2 regions of the Mycobacterium sp. NGS57 genome follow, and region 1 is predicted to be linked to the other one. Evidence: riboswitches for the same ligand, from Rfam matches in the RefSeq annotation. Region 1 holds a riboswitch; the other holds the start of a gene.
The links. Region 1 has a riboswitch for S-adenosylmethionine ahead of AC5Y43_RS06925 (hypothetical protein). Riboswitches for the same ligand answer to the same signal wherever they lie in the genome.
Positions count from the first base shown of each region.

Region 2: it holds a riboswitch for S-adenosylmethionine, as region 1 does, so the genes downstream of both, AC5Y43_RS03995 (bifunctional o-acetylhomoserine/o-acetylserine sulfhydrylase) here and AC5Y43_RS06925 (hypothetical protein) in region 1, are expected to answer to the same signal.

Region 1 covers NZ_JCALCP010000003.1:114,420-126,061, reverse strand. Annotated here, with positions in the region: gene AC5Y43_RS06940 (hypothetical protein) at 1-369, opposite strand, end outside; gene AC5Y43_RS06935 (acyl-CoA dehydrogenase family protein) at 366-1,622, opposite strand; gene AC5Y43_RS06930 (NAD-dependent epimerase/dehydratase family protein) at 1,784-2,878, shown strand; SAM riboswitch class IV at 3,060-3,171, shown strand; gene AC5Y43_RS06925 (hypothetical protein) at 3,206-3,808, shown strand; gene AC5Y43_RS06920 (NAD-dependent epimerase/dehydratase family protein) at 3,902-4,885, opposite strand; gene AC5Y43_RS06915 (aldo/keto reductase) at 4,885-5,856, opposite strand; gene AC5Y43_RS06910 (acyltransferase family protein) at 5,914-7,242, shown strand; gene AC5Y43_RS06905 (TetR/AcrR family transcriptional regulator) at 7,858-8,529, shown strand; gene AC5Y43_RS06900 (MlaE family ABC transporter permease) at 9,150-9,863, shown strand; gene AC5Y43_RS06895 (MlaE family ABC transporter permease) at 9,863-10,735, shown strand; gene AC5Y43_RS06890 (MCE family protein) at 10,741-11,642, shown strand, end outside.
Region 2 covers NZ_JCALCP010000002.1:120,488-132,129, forward strand. Annotated here, with positions in the region: gene AC5Y43_RS03950 (ATP-binding cassette domain-containing protein) at 1-18, opposite strand, end outside; gene AC5Y43_RS03955 (NADH:flavin oxidoreductase) at 114-1,322, opposite strand; gene AC5Y43_RS03960 (bifunctional methylenetetrahydrofolate dehydrogenase/methenyltetrahydrofolate cyclohydrolase) at 1,349-2,197, shown strand; gene AC5Y43_RS03965 (DUF3017 domain-containing protein) at 2,213-2,476, shown strand; gene AC5Y43_RS03970 (DUF732 domain-containing protein) at 2,473-2,967, opposite strand; gene AC5Y43_RS03975 (FAD-dependent oxidoreductase) at 3,224-4,675, shown strand; gene AC5Y43_RS03980 (aminotransferase class V-fold PLP-dependent enzyme) at 4,707-5,741, shown strand; gene AC5Y43_RS03985 (class I SAM-dependent methyltransferase) at 5,744-6,475, opposite strand; gene metX (homoserine O-acetyltransferase MetX) at 6,472-7,605, opposite strand; gene AC5Y43_RS03995 (bifunctional o-acetylhomoserine/o-acetylserine sulfhydrylase) at 7,616-8,968, opposite strand; SAM riboswitch class IV at 9,112-9,229, opposite strand; gene AC5Y43_RS04000 (NADP-dependent isocitrate dehydrogenase) at 9,420-11,642, shown strand, end outside.

The sequences.
Region 1 (11,642 bases):
GCACCGCCCGTAGCCCATGGTCCGGCCCTGGTGCACGATGCCCGACCCGACAATCTCGATCCGTGTGACGTCGTAGCCGGGGTCGACGATCTGCACCGACGCGATGACCGGGTTGGGGACCGCGACCATGTCCGTCTGGCAGCCCTCGGGCGACGAGATCGCCAGCGGCGCCACCATCAATCCGCCCGCCTCGTTGCGCATGTCGCGGCGGATGGTGACCGTGTCGTCGGTCTCGCCGAGGTTCATCGACGAGTGATTGCGCCCGATGTAGCGGTAGCTCAACAGGCCCGTCCAGCGCCGGTACAGCTCCTCGCGGTAGGCGTCGGTGTCTTCGGCCAGCTCGCGGATATCACGAAGTTGATCGCTCACTTCTGGCCTCCTCCTGGGGATTTGCCGTGGCGCACCTGTTTGAACGGCACGCCGCGGTCGGCGGCGTACTCGCGCGGGAAGTTCAATACCCGTTCGCCGATCACGTTGCGCGCCATCTCGGTGGTGCCGCCGCCGATGCTGGCGACCTGGCGGCCCAGGTACCGCGTGCCGATGTTGAGCAGCCCCGCGTCGTCCTCGACCACCCCCGCCGCGCCGGCAACGGAGTGCGCGGTGTCGTTCTCGACGTGACTCACCTCGGCCATGTCGAGCCGGATGATCGATCCGGCTGCGGGGGGCAGGGTTCCGGCGACGACGGCGTGGTAGACGTGTTCGCTCAGTTGCCCGTGCACCGCACGGTGGACCAGGGCGCGGCCGACCATCTCCCCGACGCGTTCGTTGCCGCCCTGCCCGGTGCGCTCGACCAGCGCCATCAGGTCGACCGAAACGTCCTCGGCCTCAGTGATTCCGGGCCCGCTGGTGTATTCCGAGCCGTCGCCCATGCTGCGGCGCTCATGATAGAGCTGGCGCGACGCGACCTCCCACCCCTTGCCCGGCTCCCCGACGACCGCGTCGTCACCCAGGTCGACGTCGTCGAAGAACTCCTCGCAGAACTCGATTGAGCCGTTGACCTGCTGGATGCGGCTGATCGTCACCCCGGGGTGGTGCAGCGGCACCAGAAACATCGTCAGGCCCTCGTGTTTGGGTGCGTCCCAATCGGTTCGGGCCAGGCACAGGCCGTAGTCGGCCGCGAACGCCCAGGTGCTCCAGGTCTTGGCGCCGTTGAGGATCCAGCGCCCGTCGCGGCGGTCGGCGCGTGTGAGGACGCCCGCGAGGTCCGAGCCGCCGCTGGGTTCCGACAGCAGCTGCACGAGCACTTCGTCGCCGCGCAATGCCGCCCGAATGTGGGTGCGCTTCTGCTCCTCACCGCCCATGTCGAGGATCGTCGCGCAGCAGATCGCGAAGGACGGGACGTTGAGCAGCAGCGGTGTCTCGTAGGCCAGGGCCTCGGCGTCGAACGCCTTCTTGTACTCGTAGCCCAACCCGAGGCCGCCGTACTCGCGGGGAAAGCAGATTCCGGCGAATCCCCCGTCGTACAGCATCCGCTGCAGTTCGCGGGCGCGCTGCCAGGACGTCAGTTCGTCGCGCTCGAGGACCATCGCGTCCTCGGAGTCCAGCCGCGGCAGGTTCTCGGCCAGCCAGGCCCTGGCCCGGTCGCGGAATTCCGCTACGGACTCGGTCGCGTCGCCGCTCACGGGCGGCCTCGAATTCGCCTGGGCGTCATCGCCGGTGGCCTCCCGCGCTGTTCGAGAGATGAGCTGGTGCTGGGCGACTGTACAGCACTTTTCGTGACTATACAGCCTTGACTGACGGGTTACAGTTTTGGCGTGAAATGTCACGCTCCGGCCGGATCCCGATGACCGCCGGCACCATCCTGATCACCGGCGCATTCGGTCAGGTCGGCAAGCGGTGCGCGCAGCTGCTGCTCGAGCGGGGCCGCACCGTCGTCGCCACGGACCTGCGGACCGACAAGACCGTGGCCGCCGCGGCCGAATTGTCCGCGGGCGCCGGAGCGCTGGTTGCTGTCTACATCGACCTGACGGATGCCGCGTCGGTGCGCGAGTTGCTCGCCGCCCACCAACCCGAGGCGATCGTTCACCTCGCGGCCATCGTGTCACCGCCGTCGTATCGCCACCCCGGGCTGGCGCGACGGGTCAACGTCGGGGGCACCGAGAACCTGCTGGCGGCCGCCACGACCCTGACCGCTCCCCCGCTGTTCCTGATGGCATCCAGCGCCGCGGTGTACGGGTCGATCAACCCCTACCGGCACCCCGAGCGGATCACCCCCGAGACCGCGGTGAATCCCATCGACCAGTACGGCCAGGACAAGGTGCTGGCCGAGGCGGCGGTGCAAGCCAGCGGCCTGCCGCACGCGCTGTTCCGGCTGGGCGGGGTCATCTCGCCGGATGGGCAGGCGAACTTCAGCGGCGACTACCTGGTGCTGGTGCAGTCGATGCCGCGCGACAACCGCATTCACGCCGTCGACGCACGCGACGTGGCACTGGCCTTCGCCAATGGTGTCGACCGCCAGGACGCGATCGCAGGCAAGGTGCTGCTCATCGGCGGCAACGAATCGTATGTGAAGCTCCAGCGCGACCTGGAGGACGACGTGATGGCCGCCCTCGGGCTGGGCCGCCTGGGCCCCTCGGCGAGCCTGCCCGGGGACCCTGACGACGAGCGCGGGTGGAGTTTCACGGGCTGGTTCGACACCACGGAATCGCAAGCGCTGCTTGGCTTTCAGGAGCACGACTGGGACCAGACGGTGGCCTGGGTCGCCGATCCCCAGCGGCACCTGCGCATCGTCTTGCGCGTGCTCGGCCCGATGTTGCGGCCCCTGATGCGCGCCGCGCTCAAGCTGCAGCGCAGGGTTGAGGGCCGGGGCAAGTACGCCGATCCGTGGACGCTGATCGAGAAAAAATACGGCCCGGGCGCTTTGGCCGCCGCGGACTAGCTCCGCGATTCGCCCGTCCGCAGCGCACAAGCCCGTGTGCGGAGCATGACTTGACGCCCAATCGCGCAGGGCTTTTCCCGCGGTCCCAGCTCGTCGGGTGCGGTGGTGCGCGAGGCGTAACGATGCACGCTTGCCAAAAACATTGGTTGGATCTGTCGGGGTCCTCCCCTATCCTGGAGTCGCTCAAGAGCGGACGGCTGTTCGGGTACCTGGCCCGCCGTCCCGGCAACCGCGCCACCACCGCACGGTGCCCCAGGGGAAGAGCCGGCACGTGACACGTGCAAGTGGTGGACGCCCGAGGGTGGCGTCGCCGGGAATGGCGAAGAAATGACCAAGCAGAAGCTAAGCATCACTGATGCGGCACTACGCAAGCGCAATACCGAGTTGTCCGTGCATATTCCTTGCGGATGGCTGCGAGGACCCGTGCCGACCACCTGCAGGTGGAATTATCTGCACGGTCGTTGGCAGTCGTGCGGGGACGAAGACTCGCCCGAGAAATGGAAAGGTTGTGATGTCTCCCGTGCGCTCGACCTGTGCATCATCTGCTGCAGGGGAACGGCTGGCGGCCCCACGCGGTGGTCATGGCTGGCGTGTGCCGATTGCCGGGCCGTAAACGCGGAACTGCAGTCGGCGTGGGGATTTCGCCCACTCGCCCTGGGACGACACAGCCTGATGAATCGGATCGGCGTGGGGGGCAACAGTTCACCGGAAGTCCAGAAGGCGCAGATCGACCGGCTGATGGGGTTCACGAAACACGTCCAGCGGCTCGGCGAGTGGAAGAAGCAGGAGTACGGGCGGTTGGCGAGCAGGTTCGACCCGCTTGCCGACGTTCCCCTGAGCGCGTGGCAACAAGAATGGCCGCCCGGCCCAGACGCATCGTGGGACGCGTTCTCACGTCTGACCGGGCTCGAACCTCCTCCGCGACGATAGACGAGCGGAGGACGGAAGACAGGTCAACGCGTCGAACGACAACCCGCAAGGCGGGTCCAGCCCGGCATCGAGCGCGCCGAAGGCCTCGGACGATTAGCGGCGTGACGCGAAAAAGATTGCGGCCTTGCGGATCGAGTCTTCGACGGGTTCGGGTTTCCACCCGAGTTCGCGTTCGGCCTTGGAATGGTCCAGGGGCGACATGAGCTCGGCCATGCGCATCCCGGCGTAGGCCAACGGGAGGTCGCGGCGCAGCAGCCGCGCCAGCAGGTCGTTGACGCGCGCCCCGGCGCGCAGCACGGGCATCGGGATGGGTATGCGCGGTGGGCGCCTACCCACGGCGGTCGCGGCAATGCGGTGCAGCTCCTTGATGCTCAGGTACTTGTCCGAGATGATGTAGCGCTCGCCGCTTCGCCCGCGCTCGGCGGCCAAAAGCATTGCCCTGGCTGCGTCTTCGATGCCGACAACTTCTGCCGAGTAGCCCAGATAGAACGGGAACCGCCCGTTGGCGACCAGGGAGATCACAGAGCCGTGCGGGGTCGGCGCCCAGTCTTCGGGGCCGTAGGTGGTGGAGATGCACATCGCCGCGGCGGGCAGCCCTTTGTCCCGCGCGTAGGACAGCAGCAGCTCTTCGCCGGCCACCCGGGCCTGGATGTAGGCCCCGCCCTGATCCCAGTTGTGCGGATCGTCTTCGGTGACCGCCCTGGTCTCGCTGATAGCCAAAGAGCCTGTGGTGCTGGTGTATATGAACTTCGTCAGGTCCGCGGCCAGGGCGGCGTCGAGAACGTGCCGCAACCCTTCGACGTTGGTTCGAAACAGCGGCGCGGGATCGCGCAGCCACATCCGGGCGTCGACGACGCAGTAGTAGACGACGTCACACCCGGCCATCGCCGCACGCAGCGCGGCGTCGTCGAAGACGTCGCCGTAGCACCGCTCGACGGCCAGGTCGTCGATCCCCTTGGTGGAGCTGGTGCGGCGCAACATGACTCGCACGTCGGCCCCGGCGGCGACAAGCTGCCGCGTGACATGGGAGCCGAGGAAGCCGCTGGCGCCGATCACCAGCTTCTTGTCGCCGGCCACTAGCGGTCGATCCAGCCCATTTGCGCCTCGGCGTGGTGGCCGCCGACGGGTGGGGTGAGCCGGTCGATGCTGGCCAGCTGATCGGGGGTGAGTTCGACCGTGTCGGCGGCGGCGTTCTCCTCGAGCCGCGCGACGCGCTTGGTTCCCGGAATCGGCACGATGTCAGGCCCTTTCGCGAGCAGCCAGGCCAACGCAATCTGGGCGGGGGTGGCGCCGGCGTCGCCGGCGATGGCGCGCAATTCGTCGGCGCTGTTGAGGTTGTGCGCGAAGTTCTCGTCGAAGAAGCGCGGGTTGGTCTTGCGGTAGTCGCTGTCGGGCAGCTCGCGGTTGGAGCGGATCGCGCCGGTGAGGAAGCCGCGGCCGAGCGGCGAGTAGGCGACGAATCCGATGCCCAGTTCGCGCAGGACGTCGAGCACCCCGTCCTCGGGGTCGCGCGTCCACACCGAATATTCGGACTGCACGGCGGTGATCGGGTGAACGGCGTGGGCGCGGCGAATGGTGTTGACGCCCACCTCGGAAAGGCCGATGTGCCGGAGTTTGCCGGCGCTGACCAGCTCGGCCAGCGCGCCGATCGTGTCCTCGATCGGAGTCTCGCGGTGGAGGCGGTGCTGGAAGTAGAGGTCGATGCGGTCGGTCTCCAGCCGTCGCAGCGAGCCGTCGACGGCGATGCGAATGTTGGCGGGGCTGCTGTCGAGGCCGTCTCGTCCGGTGTGGGAGATCAGGCCGAACTTGGTCGCGAGCGCGACCTCGTCGCGGCGGCCGCGCAGGGCGCGGGCGACCAGTTCCTCGTTGACGTAGGGGCCGTACACCTCGGCGGTGTCGATCAGCGTGACGCCCAGGTCGATGGCGCGATGGACCGTGCGGATGGATTCGGCGTCGTCGGTTCCGGCGCCCGCGTAGGCGACGGACATGCCCATCGCGCCCAGGCCGAGGCGCCCGACTTCGAGTTCGCCGAGGTGAGCGCGCTTGATGGGCCCTTGCATGGGCCTATTGTGCGCGACGGCATTTCGGCCCGTTTGGCGGGTAGCCTGGCGCGGGTGCACACCGCGCGACCGGTCCGCGACCTGGCGGTCGACTTCTATCGGGTGTCCGGTGTCGTCCTCATCGTGCTGGGCCATTGGCTGGCCGGTTCGGTGACATATCACGACGGAGCATTCGGCAGGCAGAACCCGCTCGTCGACCTGCCCTGGACGCAGTGGCTGACGTGGCCCTTCCAGGCGGTCCCGACGTTTTTCGTGGTGGCCGGCTACGCGGGCGCGGTGTCCTGGGCGCATCGGCGGGAGGCCGAGGGGGTGTCCCGGCAGGCCTGGCTGCGCCGGCGGCTGGCGCGGGTGCTGGGCCCGACGGCGGCCTACGTCGCGCTGGTCTCGGTGGTCGTGGTGGCGCTGGGCGCCGGTCACGTGGCCGGTTCGACGCTTCAGTACGCGGGCTGGGCGGTGGCGATGCACCTGTGGTTTTTGGCCGTCTACCTGATGGTGGTGTCGCTGACGCCGATCGCCATTGCGGCACACCGGCGTTGGGGGCTGCTGGTGCCGGCCGGCCTCGCGGCGGCGGTGGTGGCGGTGGACATCGCATCGATCGCCGGTCATGCACACCATCTCGCGTGGGCGAACTACCTGCTGTGCTGGGGCACGTTCTACCAGCTCGGAATCGCTTGGCACGGTGGGTCGTTGGCGCTACGCAGATCCGCGGTGCTCGCGGCGGCCTCGGGTATCGCGCTGGCCCTGTTGACCGCGCTGGGCCCCTATCCGGTCAGCATGATCGGTGTGCCCGGGCAGACCATCGACAACACCACGCCGCCCACCGCGGCGCTGCTGGCTTTCGGATGCGCGCAGGCGGGATTGGTGATCATGCTCGCGCCCGCGCTCAACCGCGCATTGCGCGCGGGTGTGGTCAAGCGGGCGCTGGCCATTGGGAACAACAACGTCATGGCCCTGTACCTGTGGCACATGATCCCGGTGGTGATCGTCGCGCTCGTCGCGTATCCGGCGGGCCTGCTGCCGCAACCCCCGGAGGGTACAGGGGCGTGGTGGCTGGCCCGGCTGGAGTGGGTCGTCGTCCTCAGCGTGGCCACGGCGGCCGAGCTCGTGTTGTTGTGGTCGCAGCGGCGCGTCTTCGCGACGCCGCTCCCCATGCTCGGTATCCCCCTCACGGACCGTTGGGGTGAGGCACCCATGCTGGTGGGTGCCGCGGTAGCCGCCGCCGGTCTGAGTTTCTTCGCCGGCGGCGGCTTCGCGCCGGACGGGCGTTTTCCGTGGCTGACCGCGGCGGCCTTCGGCGTCGGGGTGCTGCTGGTGGCGCTTAATCCCACAAAGGTCAGCCGACAGTCGGTTGGCCCGGCACCTGCGGCCGGCTGAGCTCCCGCGATTACCGGCCTCGGCCGGTTTGTCAAGCGACTTACGGCCCCTGGAGAGGGGCCGCAAGGCCCTGGTTGCAGGCCATATCCGAGGAGAAATGTCGCATACAGGGAATGTTCGAGCTCCCGGACCAGATCGAGACAACCTCGCTATGGGAGTACACAGATGTTAGACAGCCTGGCGGTCACCAACAACCACGTCCCTCAGCAGCGCACACAGGATGCCGAGCTATTGAAGGAATCCGGCGTGCACAAGCTCGTTGTCCTAGATCGTGACGGGAACTGCTTGGCATTCGTATTGGCTTGGGACGGCTTCGATTACGACGCTGATACGGACACATATGTGTGCGTTGCCGACCGTGATGGCAGAGAACTCATGACCGTATACACCGAAGGTGAGGTCACGTCAGCACCCGGCGCGAACATGTATGTCGTAAGCGCGCCCGATGGGTCCGGTAAAGGGCGCCGCGGGCCCCGTTGACCTAATCGGCCGCCGGCGAGGAGTTCCCCGGCGTGGCGCAGTCGTGCACCGATATGGTCACGACGGATGAGGATTTGCTGTCACGGACGATTATGATGAACCGTTCGTACGGTTAGTTGTGCCGAGGGGTTGAAGATGCCCAGATCGCCTGGCAGGCGTAGCGAGATCCTGGACGCGTTCGTCCGCTACGTCGCCGAACGCGGCTATGACAGAACGAATATCGGTGATATCGCCGACGAACTTGGCATGTCGAAGGGCACCATCGTTCACCACTTCGGAACCAAAGCGCAGATGTTGCGGGAGTTGGAAGAGACCCACTTGACCCTCCATCTCGATGTGCTGCGCATGGTATGGGATCGCCTGGCCGCGCCGCACGAACGCATCGCCGCAATCATTTTCGCCTCCGCACTGCTCCAGGTGATCGGCCGCGAAGCCACCGTTGCCAGCCAGCGCGAGGTGGTCCAGCTGTTCGATGATCCGGCGATGCAGCAAGTGCGCACTTTGCGCGATCAATTGCAGGCGCTCGCGATTGACGAAATTCGCACCGGGATAGAGAGCGGTGTGTTCCGAAGCGTCGACGTCGAACTGGCCGCGCTGCAGCTGTGGGGATCGCTGCAGTGGATGTGGGTGTGGTTCGACCCCACCGACTCCCGGGCGCCCGAACAAGTCGGCGCTGCTTTCGTTGACGTGTTCCTCGGCGGACTGCTGCTCGACCGCTTTGGACTTAGCAGGTGGGCGGACCCCTCCACGGGCGTCGTCTCGGTGGTGCGCGAATGCCTGACCGCGTTAGCGAGCACCGAAGGTTGACCTGAAACAGGATGCTCTGCGCGGGAAGATAATTCGCCGCCAATCGGTCTCGACCTGAAACGCTGAGCCGCCCCGGCAGCGACATCGCCGGGCCACGACACCGATCAACGCGCGCCAACCGGGTTGCAGGAGGTGCAAAAGCGCTGGTAGGGCCAAATGATGCGCGGATCAGCGAGAAGTGTTGGCGGCGGCGGGCGGGCCACATTGCCGATTTATTGACCGCACGTACGGTCTGATGTCATAGTTGCTGGCGTGGCGCAAAGACTGGCGGCGTGCGGCCGGGCGGGGATCGGGGCCGACGCTTGGGGGGATCATCGGGTTGGCTCACATCCGCAGGTACGTGAGCCACGCCGCGGCTCACACCAGGAAGCGCTGGGCCCGAGCTTCGGCCGAAGACGTCGCCGGCGGTCCTTGTACGCGCGAGATTCGGAATGTGTTCTGGCGGCGTACTTTTCGCGTCGATCGGCCGTGCGATACCCGCTCGGGCGAGCGGCCGAAGACCTGTGGCTCATCACGTGGTCACGCCGGGGAGCACACCGATGACAACCACGCAGCTGCTTTCCGGCAAAGTCGCCGAAAAGATCCGGCCGGGCACGGAAGTGGCCGGCGGTTTCTTCCGGATGTGCGTGCTGACCGGCAAAGCTCTGAGGCAGCCGTTCGAGTGGCGTGAGTTCATCTGGACCGGCTGGTTCCTCATGCGGGTCTCGCTGCTGCCCACCATCGCGGTGTCCATCCCGGAAACCGTGCTTCTCATCTTCACCCTTAACCTCCTGCTGGCCGAGATCGGCGCGGCCGACGTCTCCGGTGCCGGCGCCGCGATCGGTGCGGTCACCCAACTCGGCCCGATCGTGACGGTTCTGGTCGTCGCCGGCGCGGGGGGCACCGCCATCTGTGCCGACCTCGGCGCGCGCACCATCCGCGAGGAGATCGATGCGCTCGAGGTGCTCGGGATCGACCCTATCCACCGGCTGGTGGTGCCGCGCGTCGTTGCCTCGACGATGGTCGCGATACTGCTCAACGGCCTCGTAGTCGCCGTCGGGCTGGGCGGCGGCTACCTATTCAGCGTCTACCTGCAGAACGTCTCGAGCGGTGCCTACCTGTCCACGTTGACGGCGCTCACCGGGCTGCCCGAGGTGGTGATCGCGTTCGTCAAGGCCGCAACGTTCGGGCTGATCGCCGGGCTGGTCGGCTGTTACCGCGGGCTCATTGTCCGCGGCGGGTCCAAAGGTCTGGGCACCGCTGTGAACGAGACGGTGGTGCTGTGCTTCATCGCGCTGTTCGCGGTCAACGCGGCACTGACCACCATCGGTGTCCGGTTCGGAACGGGGCACTGATGGCCTCAGCTACGGGGGCTGCCCCGGCGCGTATGCACTTCCCGCAGGCAACCCTCATCCGATACGGAGAAGCCCCGGTCCGGCTACTGGTCGAGATCGGTCAGATGGTCTGGTTCGCGTTGACCACCGTCGGGCAGATCCCTTTCGCCATGCGCCGCTACCACAAAGAGATGCTGCGGATGGTCGCCCAGATGGGGATGGGTACCGGCGCGATGGCCGTCGTCGGTGGCACCGCCGCCATCGTCGGCTTCATCACCCTGTCCGCCGGCTCATTGGTCGCCATCCAGGGCTACGCGACGCTGGGCAACATCGGTGTCGAAGCATTCACCGGATTCTTGGCCGCACTGGTCAACGTGCGGTTTGTGGCGCCGGTGGCCGCCGGTCAGGCGCTGGCCGCAACAGTCGGTGCCGGCGCCACCGCGGAACTGGGCGCCATGCGCATCAGCGAGGAGATCGACGCGCTGGAGGTGATGAGTATCCGGTCGGTCGCCTTCCTGGCATCCACCCGGGTAGTGGCAGGTCTCATCGTCATCATCCCGCTGTACGGGTTGGCGATCACCCTGGCCTTCGTCTCCCAGCAGGTCACCACGGTGTTCTTCTACGGTCAGTCCGCCGGTACCTACAACCACTATTTCCACACATTCCTGCGCCTCAACGATGTGGGCTGGTCGTTCGCGGAGGTGATCCTGGTCGCGGTGGTCGTGATGACCACCCACTGCTACTACGGCTATACCGCCAGCGGCGGGCCGGTCGGCGTCGGTGAAGCGGTCGGGCGGTCGATGCGGCTGTCGTTGATCACGATCGTCGTGGTGGTGGTGCTGACCGCGATGGCTGTCTACGGCAAAAGCCCGAACTTCAACCTCACCGTGTAGCCGCCATGACGTCCCCAGCGAAGGAGAACCCGCCACGCATCCCGCCGTACAAGACGGTCGCTGTGGTGTTCTTGGTGATCGCAACGGTGGTGTTGGCGTTCGTGTGGCTGCAGTTTCGGGGCCGGCTCACGCCGAGGACGCCCTTGACGATGGTTGCTGCCCGGTCGGGTCTGGTGATGGATGCGGGGTCGAAGGTCACCTACAACGGGGTGGAAATCGGCCGGGTGACAAACATTTCGGAGATCCACCGCGATGGCACGCCTGCGGCAAAGTTCGTCTTGGACGTCGACCCCAAGTACATCAAGCTGATTCCGGCCAACGTGGAGGCCAATATCAAGGCGACTACGGTGTTCGGCAACAAGTATGTGGCGTTGACCTCACCGAAAACTCCTACGCCGCAACGCATCACACCGCAGCACGAGATAGACGCGAGGTCGGTGACGACGGAGTTCAACTCCTTGTTCGAGACCATCACCTCGATCGCGGAGAAGGTGGATCCGGTCAAGGTGAACCTGACGCTGGCCGCGGCCGCGCAGGCACTGACCGGGCTGGGCGACAAGTTCGGGCAGTCGATCGCCAATGCCAACGCGATCCTCGACGACATCAATCCGCAGATGCCGCAGTTACGACATGACATTCAGCGGCTGGCCGCCCTGGGCGACACCTACGCCAACGCCGCACCGGATCTGTTGGACTCGCTCAGCAACGCCGTGATCACGGCGCGCACGCTGCACCGACAGGAAGCCGACCTGGATGCCGCGTTGTTGGCCGCGGCCGGGTTGGGCAACACCGGGGAAGACATCTTCCGCCGGGGTGGGCCCTACCTGCAGCGGGGGGCTGCCGATCTGGTGCCAACCGCCCAGCTGCTCGACACCTACAGCCCAGAGTTCTTCTGCACCATCCGCAG
Region 2 (11,642 bases), on a different contig from region 1:
CGGGGCTGCTGCAGTCATCGCCACAACTGTAGCGGGTGCGGCTGTTTTCACCCTGTGAGCGTGAGCGCAGGCAGCGACTGCGAGCTCACTCTCGAACCCCGGGGTTCACGTCGTCAGCGGGCCAAGGCGTCCGGTGCACCCGTCACCACGCAGTGGGTGCGCGTGTAGATCGTCGGCATGCATCGGTTGCAGTGTGTGCACGCCGAATGCACGCTGTGCGCGGCGCCGTCGGCGGCGATCCGATTGATCAGGTCCGGCTCGGCCAGCAGCGCCCGGCCCATCGCGACGAAGTCGAATCCCTCGGCCATCGCCAGGTCCATCGTCTCCCGGTTGGTGATGCCGCCGAGCAGAATCAGCGGCATCTTGAGCTCGGCGCGGAACAGCTTGGCGTCGCGCAACAGGTAGGCCTCGCGGTAGGGGTACTCGCGCAGGAATTTCTTGCCGGTCATCCGCATGCCCCAGCGCAGCGGCGGCTTGAACGCCCCGGCGAACTCCTTGAGCGGGGCGTCGCCGCGGAACAGGTACATCGGATTGACCAGCGAGCTACCCGCGGTGAGCTCGATCGCGTCCAGCCCGCCGTCTTCCTCCAGCCACTTCGCGGTGATCAGCGATTCCTCGGTGCTGATGCCGCCGCGCACGCCGTCGGCCATGTTGAGCTTGGCCGTGACCGCGATCGGCGTGCCTTCTTTTTCCACCGCGCGGCGGACGGCCAGCACCATGCCGCGGGCCACCTTGGCGCGGTTCTCGAGCGAACCGCCGAACTCGTCGTCGCGGCGGTTGATCAGCGGCGACAAAAACGAACTCGCCAAATAGTTGTGGCCCAGATGGATTTCGACGGCGTCGAACCCCGCTTCGATGGCCAGCCGGGCGGCGTTGGCGTGCCCGGCGATGACCTCGTCGATGTCCGCACGGGCCGCCTTCTTGGCGAACCGCATCCCGATCGGGTTGAAGAACCGGACCGGCGCCAGGGCCTTGGCCTTGTTGGACTTGGCATTGGCGACCGGGCCCGCGTGGCCGATCTGCGCGCTGACCGCCGCCCCCTCGGCGTGGATCGTGTCGGTGAGCCGGCGGAACCCCGGCACCGCCTCGGGCCGCATCCAGATTCCGTTGCCCTCGGTGCGCCCGCCGCGGGAGACGGCGCAGTAGGCGACGGTCGTCATGCCGACGCCGCCCGCGGCCGGCAGCCGGTGGTACTCGATGAGGTCGTCGGTCACCAGGGCGTCGGGCGTGCGCGCCTCGAAGGTGGCGGATTTGATGGTGCGGTTGCGCAGCGTGATCGGACCGAGCCTGGCGGGGCTGAACACGTCCGGAGGGGTCGACATACCGGGGAGCGTGCCAGACTGTCGGCGTGGGAGCAATCACGCTGGACGGCAAGGCCACCCGGGACGAGATCTTCGTCGACCTCAAGCAGCGGGTTGCCGCCCTGACCGCGGCGGGACGCACACCCGGGCTGGGCACCATCCTGGTCGGCGACGACCCGGGTTCGCAGGCCTACGTGCGCGGCAAGCACGCGGACTGCGCCAAGGTCGGCATCACGTCGCTGCGTCGCGACCTGCCCGCCGACATCAGCCCCGCCACGCTCGACGAGACCATCGACGAGCTCAACGCCAACCCCGAGTGCACCGGCTACATCGTCCAGTTGCCGCTGCCGAAGCAGCTGGACGAGAACGCGGCGTTGCAGCGGGTGGACCCCGCCAAGGACGCCGACGGCCTGCACCCGACCAACCTGGGCCGGCTGGTGCTCAACAACCCGGCGCCGCTGCCGTGCACCCCGCGCGGCATCGTGCACCTGTTGCGCCGCTACGACGTCGAGATCGCCGGCGCGCACGTGGTCGTCATCGGCCGCGGTGTGACGGTGGGCCGCCCGCTGGGGCTGCTGTTGACCCGGCGCTCCGAGAACGCGACAGTCACGTTGTGCCACACCGCAACTCGCGACCTGCCGGCGCTGACCCGGCAGGCCGACATCATCGTCGCCGCCGTCGGCGTCCCGCACCTGCTGACCGCCGACATGGTGCGACCCGGCGCCGCCGTGCTCGACGTGGGTGTCAGCCGGGTGGACGGCAAGCTGGCCGGCGATGTGCACCCGGACGTGTGGGAGGTGGCCGGCCACGTATCACCGAATCCCGGTGGCATCGGCCCGCTTACCCGCGCGTTCCTGCTGACCAACGTCGTCGAGCTGGCCGAGGGACGGCGCTAACAGGTGCGCGCGATCATGCGGGCCCAGTGGCCGATCGTGTTGGTCGAGCTGATCTTCTCCGCGGCGTTTGTCTTGGTGGCGGCCAACTTCTGGCGCCGTGGCGCCCTGCTGATCGGCATCGGGGTCGGCGTGGCGGCGCTGCTGCGATTGCTGTTGTCCGACGAGCGGGCCGGCCTACTGGTCGTTCGCGGCAAGGGCCTGGACTTCGCGACCACCGCGGCCGTCGCCGCGGCGATGGTCTATATCGCGTGGACCATCGATCCGTTGGGGACCCGTTAAATCCCTGGCATGCCGGGGATTTGGCTCAGCCCGCCGGGCAGGTTGGCCGGGAGGTTGGCAGGTAGGCCGCCGGCCAGGTTGCCGGGGATACCGGGCAGCCCGGCGGTGGGGTTTCCGCTGGCGATGTTTGCGATTTCCTGCGGGCAGTACATCTGAATGGCGATGGTGGTGAACATCTGCGCCATCTGCGGCGACATGCCCTGGTGGGTAACGCTTGCCGCGGCGGCGGCGAAGTTCCCGCCCGGCTGCGCGAGCATCGGGCAGATGGACTGGCCCACCGACATCGCGTTGCCCGGTTCGCCGAAGTCGATGCCGGCGTGGTTGAGCGCGTCGATGAAGTTGTCGTCGGTCCCCGCGTCCGCCTCGGCGGGCGCGGCGAAGGCCGCGGCCACCGTGAGCAGCCCGGCGGCGCCGGCCAGCAGGCGAATGGTCAAGGGCTGGTGGCGAAACAACCAGATCCACCGCTGAGGTCCCGCCGCCAGTGCCTTCATGCCATCTCCATCCGTCGTGGAGTGCACTGAGGGCACTCGAGTCACGTTAGTGAACTCTGATCTATGACTGTCACATTTACAACACGGTGCGGTAAAGGTTTGCACAATAAGCGTTTTGTGGGCCCGCCGCGCCCGCGACGTCGTTTATTGCGCCGGCGCCTGATCGGGAGCCGACCACGCGATCGAGGCCACACTGTTACCCGACACTCGCGCCGGGGCCGGATTTTCGGGTGCCGATTGGACCAGAATCCGGCCCATGACGTCGAATCACAGCCTGGACTCTGGGATCTCGCGCCAGACATTTCTTCGCGGCGCCGTCGGAATGTTCGCCGCCGGAGCGGTATTCGGGGGTGCGCGCGCGGCCGCCGACCCGGCCGCCGGCTGGGGCGGCTTGGCCTCCTCGATCGGGGGAAGCGTGCTGTTGCCGGCCAACGGCGCCCAATTCGCCACGGGCAAACAAGTTTTCAATGCGCTGTACAACAATTCCAATCCGGCGGCGGTGATCACCGTGTCGTCGCAGTCGGACGTGCAGAAGGCGGTCGCGTTCGCGGTGGCCAACGGGCTCAAGGTCGCCCCGCGCGGCGGCGGGCATTCCTACATCGGCGCGTCGGCCGCCAACGGGACCATGGTGCTCGACCTGCGCGGGCTGCCCGGCGGGGCCAACGTCGACGGCGGCGGCAACGCGACGGTGACGCCGGCGACCACGGTGTACGCCGCGCACCAGGCGCTGGCCGGGGCCGGGCGCGCGATTCCCACCGCCACCTACCCCAGCGTCGGGATAGGTGGCCTGTCGCTCGGCGGCGGGGTGGGCGCCGATTGCCGTCATGCCGGGTTGACGTGCGACGCGCTGCAGTCGGCCACGGTGGTGTTGCCCAGCGGCGACGTGGTCACGGCGTCTGCCAACGACCACCCCGACCTGTTCTGGGCGCTGCGCGGAGGGGGCGGCGGCAATTTCGGGGTGACGACGTCGATGACGTTCGCGACCTTCGCCACCGCCGACAGCGATGTGGTGCGACTGGACTTTCCACCGGCGTCGGCGGTGCAGGTGCTGGTCGGCTGGCAGTCGTGGCTGAGCGCGGCCGGCCGAAACACCTGGGGGATCGTCAATCTCTCGGTCGGCAGCCAGCCGGACTGCCATGTGCTGGCGACCTGCCCGGCGGGCGCCGGCCCCGGTGTCGTCGACGCGATCAAGTCCGCGGTGGGGGTGGCGCCCACCGCGGTGCAGAACAAGACGCTCAGCCACATGGACCTGGTGACGTATCTGGCCGGCGGCAGCTCGACGACGTCGCCCGTCGGTTTCGTGGCCGGGTCCGACGTGCTCACGACGATCGATTCGGCTGCGGCCCATGCCATCGCGACGGCGATCGGGCAGTGGCCGGCCTCCGCGGGCAAGGCGTCGCTGCTCGTCGACCCGCTGGACGGCGCCGTCGCCGACGTCGCGGCGGGGGACACGGCCTTCCCGTGGCGCAAACAGTCCGCGCTGCTGCAGTGGTACGTCGAACCCGTCGCCAACCAGGTGCCCGCGGCCGCGCAGTGGCTGAGCTCCGCTCACCAAGCGGTGCAGCAGTTCTCGGTGGGCGGCTACGTCAACTACCTGGAGACCAACAGCTCGGCCTCGCGGTACTTCGGCTCGAACCTGTCGCAGCTGACGGCGGTGCGCCAGAAGTACGACCCTGACCGTGTCATGTTCTCGGGATTGACTTTCTGACGGCACTACAACCTTTGTGGTGAAATGCCGCATGACCCGCGAAGCGTTCGGCGCGGAGTTCGTCGGCGCCGAAGGATTCCTAGACACCCCGACATTCGGGTTGCCGCCGCGGTTTGCGGCCGAGGCGCTGCGCGACTGCATCCGATCGTGGGAAGAGGGCGAGTTGCAGATCCGCGCGTTCGACGAGCCGATGGGTGCCAGCCGAGCGGCCTACGCGTCGCTGATCGGCGCCGACGAACACCGGGTGGCGCTGGGGACCAGCGTGTCGTCGGCGATCGGCCTGGTCGCCGCCGCGATCCCCGACGGCAGCCGGGTGGCGGCGTTGCAGGGCGAATTCACCAGTGTCACCTTCCCGTTCGTCGCTCAGGCCGCGCGTGGTGTCACCGTCACCGAGCTGGCGCCGGGCCAATTCGAGGATTCCGCCGGTGATTTCGACGTCGCGGCGGCCAGCCTCGTCCAGTCCGCCGACGGCGCCTTGCTGGACCTTGAGTCGCTGCGCGCCAGCGTCGCCGATTCGCGCGCCATCACCGTGCTCGACGTGAGCCAGGCCCTGGGCTGGAAGAACGTCACGCTGGGATGGTCCGACGTCGCCGTCGCGGCCAGTTACAAGTGGCTGCTCGGGCCGCGCGGGGTGGCCTGGATGTCGTTGAGCCAGCGCATGATGGACACGCTCACCCCGCACACCGCCAGCCCGTACGCGGGGGCGGACATGTGGTCGTCGCTGTACGGGCTGCCGATGCGGCTGGCCGAGAACGCGCGGCGGTTCGACGCGTCGCCGGCGTGGTTCAGCATGCTGGGCGCGGCGCTGTCGCTGACGTGGCTGGCGTCGCTGGATCGCGTCGCCGTCGAGTCCCACACGCTGCGGCTGGCGAACCGCTTGCGCACCGAATTGCAGCTGCCCGCTGCCGAGTCGGCGATCGTGGCATTCTCGGTGGATGGCGCCCCAGATGCCCTGCGGCGGGCCGGTATCCGGGCATCGGTGCGCGCGGGGGCGACCCGGGTCGGGTTTCACCTGTACAACACGAACTCAGACGTCGACAAGCTCCTCGGTGCGCTCCGGCCCTAGCCCTAACCCGTCAGCGCCGCCCGGATGCACACGGTGACGTACGGCAGCGCCAGGCCGGCCGAATTCGTCAGTGCCGGATGGGTGGCCAGCAACTCGCGCACCTGCTCGAGCGTCCTGGTGCGCACCTCGGTCGGTGAGGTAATGCAGTAGCTGCGCGACGCCACCAGGTCGATCAACGCTTGCGGCGTCAGGTAATTCGTCCACTCGAGCTGATGACGCTCCGGCCCGGTGAACGACTCGGACAAGTTGACGTCGAAGCGGCCGTCGCCGTCGGAGCCGATGATCTCGCCCAACTCGCGCACCCAGCCCAGCCGCTCGTCGCGGGTGTTCCACACCAGCCCGAGCCGCCCGCCGGGCCGCAGCACCCGGGCCACCTCGGGGATCGCCCGCTCGGGATTGACCCAGTGCCACGCCTGGGCGACCAGCACCGCGTCAACGCTGTTGTCCTCCAACGGAATTTCTTCGGCCGTGCCCAGCAGGGCACGCGTTTCCGGCAGCGAGCTGCGCAGTACTTCGAGCATGTCGGGGATCGGGTCGACGGCCACCACGTCCAGGCCGCGCTCCACCAGCCGAGTGGTCAGCTTGCCGGTGCCGGCGCCGAGGTCGAGCACCTGGCGGGCCCCGCTCGGCAGCAGCCAGTCGATCGCCTCGGGCGGATAGGAGGGGCGGCCGCGCTCGTAGGCCGCGGCCGCAGAGCCGAACGACAGCGAGCGGTCCTGGCCGGCCCGGGTCATCGCGGGTCGGCCAGGTCGAGCGTCTTGCGGATCAACTCGCCGACGGCCTCGGATTCCACCAGGAACCCGTCGTGCCCGCAGATCGACTCGACCACATGGAGTTCGGCGCAACCCGGCAGGAGCTCGGCCAGCTCCTGTTGCAGGCGCAGCGGGTAGAGCCGGTCGGAGGTGATGCCGCCGACCACCACCGGCACCGGGCACCCGCGCAGGGCCGCTTCGACCCCGCCCCGGCCGCGGCCGACGTCGTGGCTGTTCAGCGCCTCGGTCAGGATGACGTAGCTGCCGGCGTCGAAGCGGGCCAGCAGCTTGTCGCCCTGGTGTTCCAGGTAGCTCTGCACGGCGTAGCGGCCGCCTCCGAATGGGGGGCCCGGGTCCTCGCCGCCCTGGCTGTCGTTGGCGAACCGGGTGTCCAGCTCCGCCTCGCCGCGATAGGTCAGGTGCGCGAAGCGCCGCGCGATCGTCAACCCGGCGGCCGGCGCCCGGCCCGTCTCGTGGTAATCGCCGCCCTGCCAGTCGGGGTCGGCCTTGATGGCCGCGATCTGCGTGGTCTGGGTGCCGATCTGGTCTCCGGTCGCGCGCGCCCCGACGGCCAGCAGCAGCCCGGCACGCACCCGCTCCGGGTGACCGACGATCCACTCCAAAGCCCTTGCGCCGCCCATGGATCCGCCGACCACGGCGGCCACCTGGTCGATGCCCAGAGCGGCCAGCGCGGTGATGTCGGCGGCCACCTGGTCGCGCACCGAAATCAGCGGAAACCGTGAGCCCCAAGGCTTTCCGTCGCGCGCGAGCGAGCTGGGGCCGGTGGATCCGCGGCAGCCACCCAGCACGTTGGTGGCCACCGCGCACCAGCGGTCGGTGTCGATCGGCGCGCCCGGCCCGGCCACGCCGTCCCACCAGCCGGGCGTGGGGTGTCCGGGGCCGGCGGGCCCGGTGATGTGGGAATCGCCGGTCAGCGCGTGCAGCACCACCACTACGTTGTCGCGTGTGGGCGACAGCTCGCCCCAGCGCTGGACGGCGATGCAGACGTCGTCAATCACCTCACCGCTTTCCAGCCGCAGCGAGCCGATGTGGACATACCCGACTTCGCCTTCGGCGGGCAGCGTCTGGGTTCCAACGTCGGAGATCGTCATGTCAGACTCTTCAGACCGCCGCCACGGTGTGTGACTCACCGCTGAACTTCCGGGCCGCGGCAAACCCGAGCTCCAGGTCGGCCAGGATGTCGTCGATGCCCTCGATGCCGACGGCCAGCCGCACCAGCCCGGGGCTGACGCCGGTGCTCAGCTGCTCCTCGGGGCTCAGCTGGGCATGCGTGGTCGACGCCGGGTGAATCACCAGCGAGCGCACGTCGCCGATGTTGGCGACGTGGCTGTGCAGCTTGAGGGCGTTGACGAACGCCTTGCCGGCCTCGACGCCGCCGGCCAGCTCGAACGCCAGCACGGCCCCGGTTCCCTTGGGCGCCAGCTTCTTTCCGCGTTCGTACCACGGCGAGCCGGGCAGCCCCGCATAGTTCACCGACACCACCCCGTCATGGCCGGCCAGAAACTCGGCGACCCGCTGGGCGTTGGCGACGTGGCGCTCCATGCGCAGGCTCAGCGTTTCCAGGCCCTGGGCCACCAGGAACGCGTTGAACGGCGCGGCGGCCGACCCGAGGTCGCGCAGCAGTTGCACGCGCGCCTTGAGCGCATACGCCGGCGGGCCCAGCTCGGCGTACACCACGCCGTGGTAGCTGGGGTCGGGCGTGGTGAACCCGGGGAAGCGGCCCTGCGTCCAGTCGAAGGTGCCGCCGTCGACGATGACGCCCGCGATCGCGGAGCCGTGCCCGCCCAGGTACTTGGTGGCCGAGTGCACCACGATGTCGGCGCCCTGCGTGAACGGCTGGATCAGGTACGGAGTGGCGATGGTGTTGTCGACGATCAGCGGCACCCCGCTGGCGTGGGCCACCCCGGCGACCCCGGGCGTGTCCAGCACGTCGATCTGCGGGTTGGAGATGGTCTCGGCGAAGAACGCCTTGGTGTTGGGCCGGACCGCGGCCTGCCACGAGTCGAGGTCGTCGGGATTGGCGACGAAGCTGACCTCGATGCCGAGCTTGGCCAGCGAATAGTGGAACAGGTTGTACGTGCCGCCGTAGAGCCGCGGGCTGGACACGATGTGATCGCCGGCACATGCGAGGTTCAATATGGCGAATGTCTCAGCCGCCTGCCCGGAGCTGAGAAACAGCGCGGCGACGCCGCCCTCGAGCGCGGCGACCCGCTGCTCGACGACGTCGGTGGTCGGGTTGCCGATCCGGGTGTAGATGTTGCCCGGAACCTCGAGCCCGAACAGCGCCGCGGCGTGCGCAGTGTCGTCGAAGGTGTACGAGGTGGTCTGGTAGATCGGCAGGGCGCGGGCGTGGGTGGTCGGGTCGGCCTGCTGGCCGGCGTGCACCTGCTTGGTCTCGAACGACCAATGCGCGGTGGGGTCGGCGGTATCTGTCTCGCTGTCTCTAGAGCTCACGTGCGGCGGTGCTTTCTTCTCGGAAGGGCATGAACTGGCATCGGGAAGTGCGCCGTCGACCTAGCGACGGCACACGAAGCGCCGCAAATGAGCTTGATGAGTGCACATCACGTTTCCCCTCTAGTCAGGGGTCCGTTATGGCGGACCCGCGCTTGCCGCGCAGCCTGTGGCTACTAGACCTGGTCTTTCACCCGGGGCACCCCACCGCGGTTGGAGGGTTGCCGGCCAGCAAGCCGGGGCTTAGCGCTGGCACTCATGACCGATGTGAAGCCTATCTCATAGCGGCGAGTCCCCGCCAACTCGAGCCAACTCCTATGGTCCGGCGGCCACCGGTGCCGCAGTTCAGCGCGCTGGCCTGCGGTCGACGCCTGTCCAAACACCCTTGATAACGTGGCAGCCAGAACGCTGAGCCCCATCGATATCCGATCAATGACGCCAGGAGAGATGGACCGTGTGCGCCGAACAGCCGACCGTCATCTACACGTTGACCGACGAGGCGCCGCTGCTGGCGACCTACGCGTTCCTGCCGATCGTGCGGGCCTTCGCCGAGCCGGCGGGCCTCAAGATCGAGACGGGTGACATCTCGCTGGCCGCCCGGATCCTGGCGGAGTTCCCCGATCACCTGACCGAAGAGCAGCGGGTGCCGGACGCCCTGGCGGAACTGGGCGCGCTGACGAAGCGGCCCGACACCAACATCATCAAGCTGCCGAACATCAGCGCCTCGGTGCCCCAGCTGGTCGCCGCGATCAAGGAGCTGCAAGGGAAGGGCTTCAAGGTTCCGGACTTTCCGCAGAATCCGAAGACCGACGAGGACAAGGCAATTCGGGAGCGCTATGCCAAATGCCTTGGCAGCGCGGTCAACCCGGTACTGCGTGAGGGCAACTCCGACCGGCGCGCGCCCAAGGCCGTCAAGGAGTACGCGCGCAAGCACCCGCACAGCATGGGGGAGTTTTCGCCGGCGGCGCGCACCCACGTCGCGACCATGCGGCACGGCGACTTTTACCACGGGGAGAAGTCGATGACGCTGGATCGCGCGCGCAGCGTGAAGATGGTGCTGGAAACCCAAAGCGGTCAGACCCTCGAGCTCAAGGACAAGGTCGAGCTGCGCGACGGCGACGTCATCGACAGCATGTTCATGAGCAAGAAGGCACTCTGCGAGTTCTACGAGGAGCAGATGCAGGACGCCTACGAGACCGGCGTGATGTTCTCGCTCCACGTCAAGGCGACCATGATGAAGGTCTCCCATCCCATCGTCTTCGGCCACGCCGTGAAGATTTTCTACAAGGATGCGTTCGCCAAGCACCAGGAGCTGTTCGACGAACTCGGCGTCAACGTCAACAACGGATTGGTCGATCTCTACGACAAGATCGAGTCGCTGCCCGCCTCCCTGCACGAGGAGATCATCCGCGACCTGCACGCCTGCCACGAACACCGTCCCGAGCTCGCGATGGTCGATTCGGCCAAGGGCATCACCAACTTCCATTCGCCCAGCGACGTGATCGTGGATGCGTCGATGCCGGCGATGATCCGCGCCGGCGGCAAGATGTGGGGCGCCGACGGGCGGCAGAAGGACACCAAGGCCGTCAACCCCGAGTCGACCTTCGCCCGCATCTACCAGGAGATCATCAACTTCTGCAAAACCCACGGGCAGTTCGACCCGACGACGATGGGCACGGTGCCCAACGTGGGCCTGATGGCCCAGCAGGCCGAGGAATACGGCTCGCACGACAAGACATTCGAGATCCCCGAGGACGGTGTCGCCAACATCGTCGACCTCGAGACCGGGGAGGTCCTGCTCAGTCAGAACGTGGAAGAAGGCGACATCTGGCGGATGCCGATCGTCACCGACGAGGCGATCCGGGACTGGGTCAAGCTGGCCGTCACCCGGGCGCGCAACTCGGGCATGACGGTGGTGTTCTGGCTCGACACCGAACGCCCGCACGAGGTCGAACTGCGCAAGAAGGTCAAGGCGTACCTGAAGGAGCACGACACCGAGGGCCTCCAAATCCAGATCATGCCGCAGGTATGGGCCATGCGGTACACGCTGGAGCGCGCGATGCGCGGACAGGACACCATCGCCGCGACCGGAAACATCCTGCGCGACTACCTCACCGACCTGTTCCCGATCCTGGAGCTCGGCACCAGCGCCAAGATGCTGTCCATCGTCCCGCTGTTGTCCGGCGGCGCGATGTACGAGACGGGAGCGGGCGGTTCGGCACCGAAGCACGTCCACCAGCTCGTCGAGGAAAATCACCTGCGCTGGGATTCCCTCGGTGAGTTCCTGGCGCTGGGAGCGTGTTTCGAAGACATCGGTGTCAAGACCGACAACGAGCGCGCCGAGCTTTTGGGCAAGACACTGGATGCGGCGATCGGAAAGTTGTTGGAGAACAACAAGAGTCCGTCACGCAAGACCGGCGAACTCGACAATCGCGGCAGCCAGTTCTACCTGGCGTTGTACTGGGCCGAGCAACTCGCCGCGCAATCCGACGACGAAGAGTTGCGCGAGCACTTCGCCTCGCTGGCCGACGAATTGAGCCGCAACGAGGACAAGATCGTGGCCGAACTCGCGGAGGAGCAGGGCGAGGCGGTCGACATCGGCGGCTACTATCGCCCGGACACCGAGAAGACGACTGCAGTGATGCGGCCGAGCAAGACGTTCAACGAAGCGCTGGCA